DNA from 2 places in the Streptomyces sp. NPDC056987 genome. Region 1 is predicted to be linked to the other one. Evidence: riboswitches for the same ligand, from Rfam matches in the RefSeq annotation. Region 1 holds a riboswitch; the other holds the start of a gene.

What was found. A riboswitch is a leader RNA that binds a small molecule or an ion and turns the genes downstream of it on or off. The one in region 1 is predicted to bind glycine.
Region 2: linked by a shared signal. The riboswitch ahead of gcvP (aminomethyl-transferring glycine dehydrogenase) and the one ahead of gcvT (glycine cleavage system aminomethyltransferase GcvT) in region 1 are both predicted to bind glycine.

The regions. Positions count from the first base shown of each region.
Region 1 covers NZ_JBHURV010000016.1:91,932-96,340, reverse strand. Annotated here, with positions in the region: gene glyA (serine hydroxymethyltransferase) at 1-760, opposite strand, end outside; gene gcvH (glycine cleavage system protein GcvH) at 827-1,204, opposite strand; gene gcvT (glycine cleavage system aminomethyltransferase GcvT) at 1,307-2,446, opposite strand; glycine riboswitch at 2,593-2,690, opposite strand; gene ACFTZC_RS20160 (AAA family ATPase) at 2,937-3,659, shown strand; gene ACFTZC_RS20155 (enhanced serine sensitivity protein SseB) at 3,749-4,409, shown strand, end outside.
Region 2 covers NZ_JBHURV010000069.1:9,536-13,944, forward strand. Annotated here, with positions in the region: gene ACFTZC_RS40905 (DNA polymerase IV) at 1-1,113, shown strand, start outside; gene ACFTZC_RS40910 (PRC-barrel domain-containing protein) at 1,008-1,406, opposite strand; glycine riboswitch at 1,520-1,617, shown strand; gene gcvP (aminomethyl-transferring glycine dehydrogenase) at 1,804-4,409, shown strand, end outside.

The DNA of each region.
Region 1 (4,409 bases):
TGATCTTCTTCGCCAGTTCCTTGGTGGAGAGGATCACGCCCCCGCGCGGGCCGCCGAGGGTCTTGTGCGTGGTGGTGGTGACGACGTGCGCGTGCGGCACCGGGTTGGGGTGCAGCCCGGCCGCGACCAGACCGGCGAAGTGCGCCATGTCGACCATCAGGTACGCGCCGACCTCGTCCGCGATCCGGCGGAAGGCCGCGAAGTCGAGCTGACGGGGGTACGCGGACCAGCCGGCCACGATCAGCTTCGGGCGGGACTCCTTGGCGAGCCGCTCGACCTCGGCCATGTCGATCTGGCCGGTCTCGCCGTCGACGTGGTACGCGACGACGTTGTAGAGCTTGCCGGAGAAGTTGATCTTCATGCCGTGGGTGAGGTGCCCGCCGTGGGCGAGGTTCAGACCCATGATCGTGTCGCCGGGGGAGAGCAGCGCGAACATCGCGGCCGCGTTCGCCTGGGCACCCGAGTGCGGCTGTACGTTCGCGTGCTCGGCGCCGAAGAGCGCCTTCACCCGGTCGATGGCGATCTGCTCGACCACGTCGACGTGCTCGCAGCCGCCGTAGTAGCGGCGGCCGGGGTAGCCCTCGGCGTACTTGTTGGTCAGGACGGAGCCCTGGGCCTCCATGACCGCGACCGGCGCGAAGTTCTCCGAGGCGATCATTTCGAGGGTGGACTGCTGGCGGTGGAGTTCGGCGTCGACAGCGGCGGCGACGTCGGGGTCCAGCTCGTGGAGTGAGGCGTTCAGAAGCGACTTCGAAGACATCACGGTCCCTGGGGTGTCTTGGTGCGGGGTCGTCCGGGTGAGCTGCGTCACGTCAGTTGCCCGGGGTCAGTTGCCGGAGAACGTCGTGTATTCCTCGGCGGTGAGCAGGTCCTCCGGCTCCTCCGTGACGCGTACCTTGAACAGCCAGCCGCCCTCGAAGGGCGCGGAGTTCACCAGCGAGGGGTCGTCGACGACGTCCTGGTTCGTCTCGGTGACCTCGCCGGTCACCGGGGCGTACAGATCGCTGACGGACTTGGTGGACTCCAGCTCTCCGCAGGTCTCGCCCGCGGTCACCGTGTCACCGACCTCGGGAAGCTGGGCGTACACGACATCGCCGAGGGCGTTGGCCGCGTACTCCGTGATACCGACCGTCGACACGCCGTTCTCGGCGGCCGTCAGCCACTCGTGCTCCTTGCTGTAGCGAAGCTGCTGGGGGTTGCTCATGACCTGAATTCTCCTGTACGCGAGGGTGTGGTGCGGAACCGCTGTCTTGCGGACCGAGACGGGACGGACGCGGCGGGCGTCCGTATCACTTCCGGTGCCTGATCACTTCTGGCGCTTGTAGAACGGCAGCGCCACGACCTCGTACGGCTCGTGGGAGCCGCGGATGTCCACGCCGACCCCCGCCGTACCGGGCGCGGCGTGCGCGGCGTCCACGTACGCCATCGCGATGGGCCGGCCCAGGGTCGGCGACGGGGCGCCCGAGGTGACCTCGCCCACGACGGCGCCGTCGGCGACCACCGGGTATCCGGCGCGCGGGACGCGGCGGCCCTCGGCGATCAGGCCGACCAGCTTGCGCGGCGGGGCGGCCGCGGCGCGCTCGGCGGCCGCCGCCAGCGCCTCGCGGCCGACGAAGGCGCCGCCGTTCGACGTCTTGTCGAACTTCACGACCCGGCCGAGGCCCGCGTCGAACGGGGTCAGGGCGGTGGACAGCTCGTTCCCGTACAGCGGCATGCCCGCCTCCAGCCGGAGGGTGTCGCGGCAGGAGAGCCCGCAGGGCACCAGGCCCACGCCCGCGCCGGCCTCGGTGAGCGCCTGCCACAGCCGCTCGGCGTGGCGCGGCTCGACGAAGAGCTCGAAGCCGTCCTCGCCGGTGTAGCCGGTCCGCGCGATCAGGGCGGGCACCCCGGCGACGGTGCCGGGCAGGCCCGCGTAGTACTTGAGCCCGTCCAGGTCGGCGTCGGTCAACGCCTTCAGGATGCCGGGCGACTCCGGGCCCTGGACGGCCAGCAGCGCGTACGCGTCCCGGTCGTCCCGTACGGCGGCGTCGAACCCGGCGGCGCGGGCGGTGAGCGCGTCCAGGACCGTCCCGGCGTTGGAGGCGTTGGCGACGACCAGGTACGTGTCCTCGCCGAGGCGGTAGACGATCAGGTCGTCCAGGATCCCGCCGTCCTCCTGGCAGATCATCGTGTACCGGGCGCGGCCCATCGCCACGGCGCCGATGTTGCCGACCAGCGCGTGGTCGAGGAGACGCCCGGCGTCCGGCCCCGTGACGGTGATCTCGCCCATGTGGGAGAGGTCGAAGAGCCCGGCGCGGGTGCGGACCGCGGTGTGCTCGTCGCGCTCACTGCCGTAGCGCAGCGGCATGTCCCAGCCCGCGAAGTCGGTCATGGTCGCGCCCAGCGCGCGGTGCGTGGCGTCGAGGGCGGTACGGCGGGGGGTGCTGCTCGGGGGGACATGGCTCATCGGTGTGGCTCCCAGGGTATGACTACGAGGACGATCCTCCCCATCTGTCATCGGAACCTGAGAGGTTCATCACGACCCCGCGTACTGAGGTCATGACTTGCACCTTGGGTGGGGCCGTGACGACACGGCCCGCTTTTCAGATCTGCCTCGTCCGCGCGGTACGGGGCCTGAGAGATTCAAGGGAGGGTCTTGCTCCTTCGGCGCCCGGCGCACAGGGCGACCGGGACTCTCCCGCGCGGATTCGAACGGCCGGTATGGAGTTGGCGGGCACATCATCGCACGGGGTGCGGCGGGACGGCGCGGCCGGTCGGCAGATCGCCGGTACAGGTGAGAGGCTTGCGGGACATTACCAAGTCTTTACACTTCATGGGCAAGAGACATGGGCAGGCCGGACGGGGCGGCCACCGGCCGGGCCGACGGGGCGGACCGGCCCGGCCGGGCAGGCCGGACCGACCGGGCCGGCACGGACTGAGCTGACAGGGGGACGGCGATGATCTCGCAGGGGTCCGGCGCGTGTGCCACGACCGCGGGCGTGCCCGCACAGCAGGGGGCGGGCGCGCTCGGCGAGGGCCCCGCGGGGGTGGCGGCCCCGGCCCCGCCGGCCCCCGCCGTGCGCGACCTGCGGGGGCTGGGGCCGGGCCGGGGGCCCGACGGGCTGGTCTTCGACGCCGGGGACCTGGTGGTCGTCTCCGGGCTGCCCGGCAGCGGCAAGTCCACGCTGATCCGGCGGGCCGCCGAGGGCGGCGGCATCGACTCCCAGGACGCGCGGGACCGCTGGGCGCGGCGGATGCCGTCCGTACTGCCCTACGCCGTCTACCGCCCCCTCGTACGGACGGCGCACTACGCGGGGCTGCGGCGCGCGCTGCGCTCGGGCGCGAGCCCCGTCGTGCACGACTGCGGTACGCAGACCTGGGTACGGCGCTGGCTCGCCCGGGAGGCCGTCAGACGCGGGCGCCGGCTGCATCTGCTCGTGCTGGACGTGCCGCCGGAGACCGCCCGTGCGGGCCAGCGCGAGCGCGGCCGCGGCGTCTCGGGGTACGCCTTCGCACGCCACCGCGGCGCGGTCCGCCGGCTGCTCGCCGCGGTGGCGGCGGGCCGGCTCCCTCAGGGGTGCGCCTCGGTGGTGCTGCTGGACCGGGACGCGGCGGGCGGTCTGGAGCGGATCGCGTTCTTAGACGCACCGGTCCTGGGCTCCGCGCCGGGAGCGGAGTGACCCGCGCCACGCTCCACGGCATTAGGGTGCTGGGTGCTGCGGCAGGGTCCTGAGCGGACCCGGTGTACTGGGTGGAGGGGTAACACGTGGTGAACACGGCATGGCCGGGGAACGAGCTGGAAGAGGTCCTCAGCGCCTCGCTCGGCAACGACGCGGCGGGCGGGCGGCTGGTCGAGGTCCTCGGCCGCAGCGAGATCTGGGTACCGCTGCCCAACGGGGGCGGACCCGACAGCCCCTCGCTCGACTTGCCGACGGTCGAGATCGACGGCGCACCGTACGTCCCGGTGTTCAGCTCGCACCAGCAGTTCCTCCAGTGCGTCGGCGAGCACATGGCGTTCACCGTCGCGCCGGCCCGTGACTTCGCCCGCGGGCTGCCCCCGCAGCTCGGCATCGCGGTCAACCCCGGCGGTGCGGTCGGGGCGCCGCTGCCGCCGCTCGCCGTCGCCGAGCTGTGCCGGGTGGGGCGTACCCCGCTCGACGGGCCGGCCAGCGGGGGCCGGGTCAGGCTCTTCGAGCCGGACTGGCAGGAGGACCCGGTCGACTTCCTCTCCGCCGCCGCGGCCGAGTTCGGCGCGGCGGGCACGGTGGCCACCGCCCGGCGCGCGCTCGCCAGCGTCGAGGGCGAGCCGCCGGTGCTCTTCATCGGCGTCCAGCTCTCCTCCTGGGAGGCCGCCGACCGCAACGCCCCGATGGACGCGCTCGGCCGCGCCCTGGGCCGGGTGCCGGTGGCCTGGCCCGTCAACCTCCTGC
Region 2 (4,409 bases), on a different contig from region 1:
GGCTCCGAGCAGGCCAAGCCGGACGGGCTGCTCCTGATAGAGCCCGGCACGGAGCGCGAGCTGCTGGGGCCCATGTCGGTGCGGACCCTGCCCGGCGTGGGGCCCGCGACGGGCGAGCATCTGCGGCGGGCCGGCATGACGACGGTCGCCGATCTCGCCGAGGCGGGCGAGGACGAGCTGGTACGGCTGCTGGGCAAGGCGCACGGCACCTCGCTGCACCGGATGGCGCTCGGCCACGACGAGCGGCCCGTGGTGTCCGAGCGGGAGGCCAAGTCCGTCTCGGTCGAGGACACCTTCGACACCGATCTCCACGACCGGGTGCGGGTGCGTACGGAGGTGGACCGGCTCGCCGAGCGGTGCGTGCGCCGGCTGCGGGCGTCCGGACACTCCGGGCGGACCGTCGTCCTCAAGGTGCGCAGGTACGACTTCTCCACGCTGACCCGCTCGGAGACGCTCAGGGGCCCCACGGACGACCCGGGAGTGGTGCGGGAGGCGGCCGGGCGCCTCCTGGAGTCCGTGGACACCACGGGCGGCGTCCGGCTGCTCGGGGTGGGGGTGACCGGGCTCGCCGACTTCACGCAGGAGGACCTGTTCGCGCAGGCCGCGGCCCGGGAGCGGGCGGCGGAGGAGGAGCCCGGGACGGCCGCCGCGGCCACCGGCGGGCCGGAGGAGGGGCAGGGCGACGCCGTGGCCGCAGGTGGGGCGGGGCAGGGGGGCTCGGCGACGGAGGGGGCGGCGGACCCGGGGGACGGGCCGCCGTCGCCGGCCGGGACGTCCGGCCCGGCCGGGGAGCGGCGGTTCCCGGCCGGACACGATGTGCGCCACACGGAATTCGGCCCGGGCTGGGTGCAGGGCAGCGGGCTGCGGAGGGTCACCGTACGGTTCGAGGAGCCCGGATCCGCACCGGGGTGGGTGCGGACGTTCTGGGCCGACGATCCCGCGCTGGAACTCTCCGAGCCGCTGCCCCTCGTACCCGGGACCGGTCGGTCGCCGGGTCCGTCGCCGGGTCAGTCGTCGTGGCCCGCCAGCCGCCCGAAGTCACGCTCGTTGTCACGGCCGGAGAGGCCCCCGGGCCCCTCCGGGGGTTCCGGGGACGGCAGGGCGAGACCGTAGTGGTGGTAGAGCTGAAGCTCCTGGTCGGGGGAGAGATGGCGACCGACACCGAAATCGGGGGCGTCCTTGATCAACGCGCGTTCGAATGGGACCCGCAGGCCGTCCTCGGCCAGGGTGCTGGGGGCGAGGGGTACGAAGGCGTCACGGCTGAAGAGTCCGGTGCGCACGGCGGCCCATTCGGGCGTGCCCGTGGCGTCGTCGAGATAGACCTCGTCGACCGTGCCGAACTTACGGCCGTCACGGTCGTACGCCTTGCGTCCTATCAGGCTGCGCGGATCGATATGGGTCTCCACGGTCCCTCCAGCGGGTCGCAACTGCTCCTGAACACTACGAAAGTGCAGAACCGGTGGGACGGCCACTCGAAAGTTGTCCGGAAGACCCCGCTGGTAGGCTGGCAAGCGGCTGCTGACCCCGTGCGGGAGAGTTCTCCGGTGAGCCCACCGGAGGCGCCGAAGGAGCAAATCCTCCCCGGAATCTCTCAGGCCCCCGTACCGCGCGGACGAGGTCACTCTGGAAAGCAGGGCGGGCGCCGTACCCCGTACGGCATCCGCTCTCACCGACGGTGAAAGCCGGACCGCCGCACGGCGGGCCGGTGAAGCTCTCAGGTCGAGATGACAGAGGGGGAGGCCGTTCAGGGCACCCGAGCCGTGGTGCCCCCGCAGGTCGTGGCAGACCAGGAGGCCTCCGTACATGAACGCCCACCGCACACCGCTCGCCCAGCTGGAGCGAGGCACCCCCTTCGAGCAGCGCCACATCGGCCCCGACGCGGGGGCGCAGGCGAAGATGCTCGCGCAGGTCGGCTACGGCTCGCTCGACGAGCTGACCGCCGCCGCGGTGCCTGACGCGATCAGGAGCGCGGGGGCCCTCGACCTCCCGGACGCCCGCACCGAGGCCGAGGTCCTCGCCGAGCTGCGCTCCCTCGCCGACCGGAACCAGGTGCTCGCGCCGATGATCGGGCTCGGCTACTACGGCACCTTCACGCCGCCGGTGATCCTCCGCAACGTCATGGAGAACCCGGCCTGGTACACCGCGTACACGCCGTACCAGCCCGAGATCTCCCAGGGCCGGCTGGAGGCCCTGCTCAACTTCCAGACCGTCGTGGCCGAGCTGACGGGGCTGCCGACCTCCGGCGCCTCCCTGCTGGACGAGTCCACGGCCGCCGCCGAGGCCATGGCGCTCTCCCGCCGCGTCGGCAAGGTCAAGGGCGGTGTCTTCCTCGTGGACGCCGACACGCTCCCGCAGACGATCGAGGTGATCCGCACCCGCGCCGAGCCGACCGGTGTCGAGATCGTCGTCACCGACCTCGGCGAGGGCATCCCCGCCGAGGCCGCCGAGCGCGGAGTCTTCGGGGTGCTGCTCCAGTACCCGGGCGCCTCCGGGGCCGTACGGGACATCAGGACCGTGATCGAGCGGGCGCACGACCTCGGCGCGGTCGTCACCGTCGCCGCCGATCTCCTCGCGCTCACGCTCCTCACCCCGCCCGGTGAGCTGGGCGCCGACATCGCGGTCGGCACCACCCAGCGCTTCGGCGTCCCCATGGGCTTCGGCGGACCGCACGCCGGCTTCATGGCCGTACGCGAGAAGTTCGCGCGCAGCCTGCCGGGACGGCTCGTCGGGGTCTCCGTGGACGCCGACGGCAACAAGGCGTACCGGCTCGCGCTCCAGACCCGCGAGCAGCACATCCGCCGCGAGAAGGCCACCAGCAACATCTGCACCGCACAGGTGCTCCTCGCCGTCATGGCCGGGATGTACGCGGTCTACCACGGCCCCGACGGGCTGCGCGCCATCGCGCGGCGCACCCACCGGTACGCGGCGGTGCTCGCCGCGGGGCTGCGCGCCGGCGGGGTGGAGGCCGTGCACGACACGTACTTCGACACGCTCACGCTCCGCGTGCCCGGCCGCGCCGCGGAGATCGTCGCCGCCGCGCGGGAGGGCGGCGTCAACCTCCACCAGACCGACGCCGACCACGTCTCCGTGGCCTGCGACGAGACCACCGGCCGCGCCCAGCTCGCCGCCGTGTGGACGGCCTTCGGCGTGCAGGGCGACATCGAGGCGCTGGACGCGGCCACGGACGACGTGCTCCCCGGCCAACTGCTGCGCACCGACGACTATCTGACGCACCCCGTCTTCCACCAGCACCGCTCCGAGACCGCGATGCTGCGGTACCTGCGCCGGCTCGCCGACCGTGACTACGCGCTGGACCGCGGCATGATCCCGCTCGGCTCCTGCACGATGAAGCTGAACGCGACCACCGAGATGGAGCCGGTCACCTGGCCCGAGTTCGGCGCGCTGCACCCCTTCGCCCCGGCCGAGCAGGCCCAGGGGTATCTGACGCTCATCCGCGAGCTGGAGGAGCGGCTCGCCGAGGTCACCGGGTACGACGCGGTCTCCCTCCAGCCCAACGCCGGTTCGCAGGGCGAGCTGGCCGGGCTCCTCGCCGTACGGGCGTACCACCGGGCCAACGGGGAGACCGGGCGCACCGTCTGCCTCATCCCGTCCTCCGCGCACGGCACGAACGCGGCGAGCGCGGTCATGGCCGGGATGCGGGTCGTCGTCGTCAAGACGGGCGAGGACGGCGACGTCGACGTCGAGGACCTGCGGGCCAAGATCGAGCAGTACGGTGCGGAGCTGGCCGTCCTGATGGTCACCTACCCGTCCACGCACGGGGTGTTCGAGGAGCACATCGGCGACATCTGCGCGGCGGTGCACGACGCGGGCGGTCAGGTGTACGTCGACGGCGCCAACCTGAACGCCCTGGTCGGGCTGGCGAAGCCGGGCCGGTTCGGCTCCGACGTCTCGCACCTGAACCTGCACAAGACCTTCTGCATCCCGCACGGCGGCGGCGGCCCCGGCGTCGGCCCCGTCGGCGTCCGGGCCCACCTCGCCCCGTACCTGCCCAACCACCCGCTCCAGCCGGCCGCCGGGCCCGAGACGGGCGTCGGGCCGATCTCCGCGGCGCCGTGGGGCTCGGCGGGCATCCTGCCGATCTCCTGGGCGTACGTACGGCTGATGGGCGGCGAGGGCCTCAAGCGCGCGACGCAGGTCGCCGTGCTGGCCGCCAACTACATCGCCAAGCGCCTGGAGCCGCACTACCCGGTGCTCTACACCGGTCCGAACGGGCTGGTGGCGCACGAGTGCATCGTGGATCTGCGGCCGCTCTCCAAGGCCACCGGTGTCAGCGTCGACGACATCGCGAAGCGGCTGATCGACTACGGCTTCCACGCGCCGACCATGTCGTTCCCCGTGGCGGGCACCCTGATGATCGAGCCCACCGAGAGCGAGGACCTGCGGGAGAT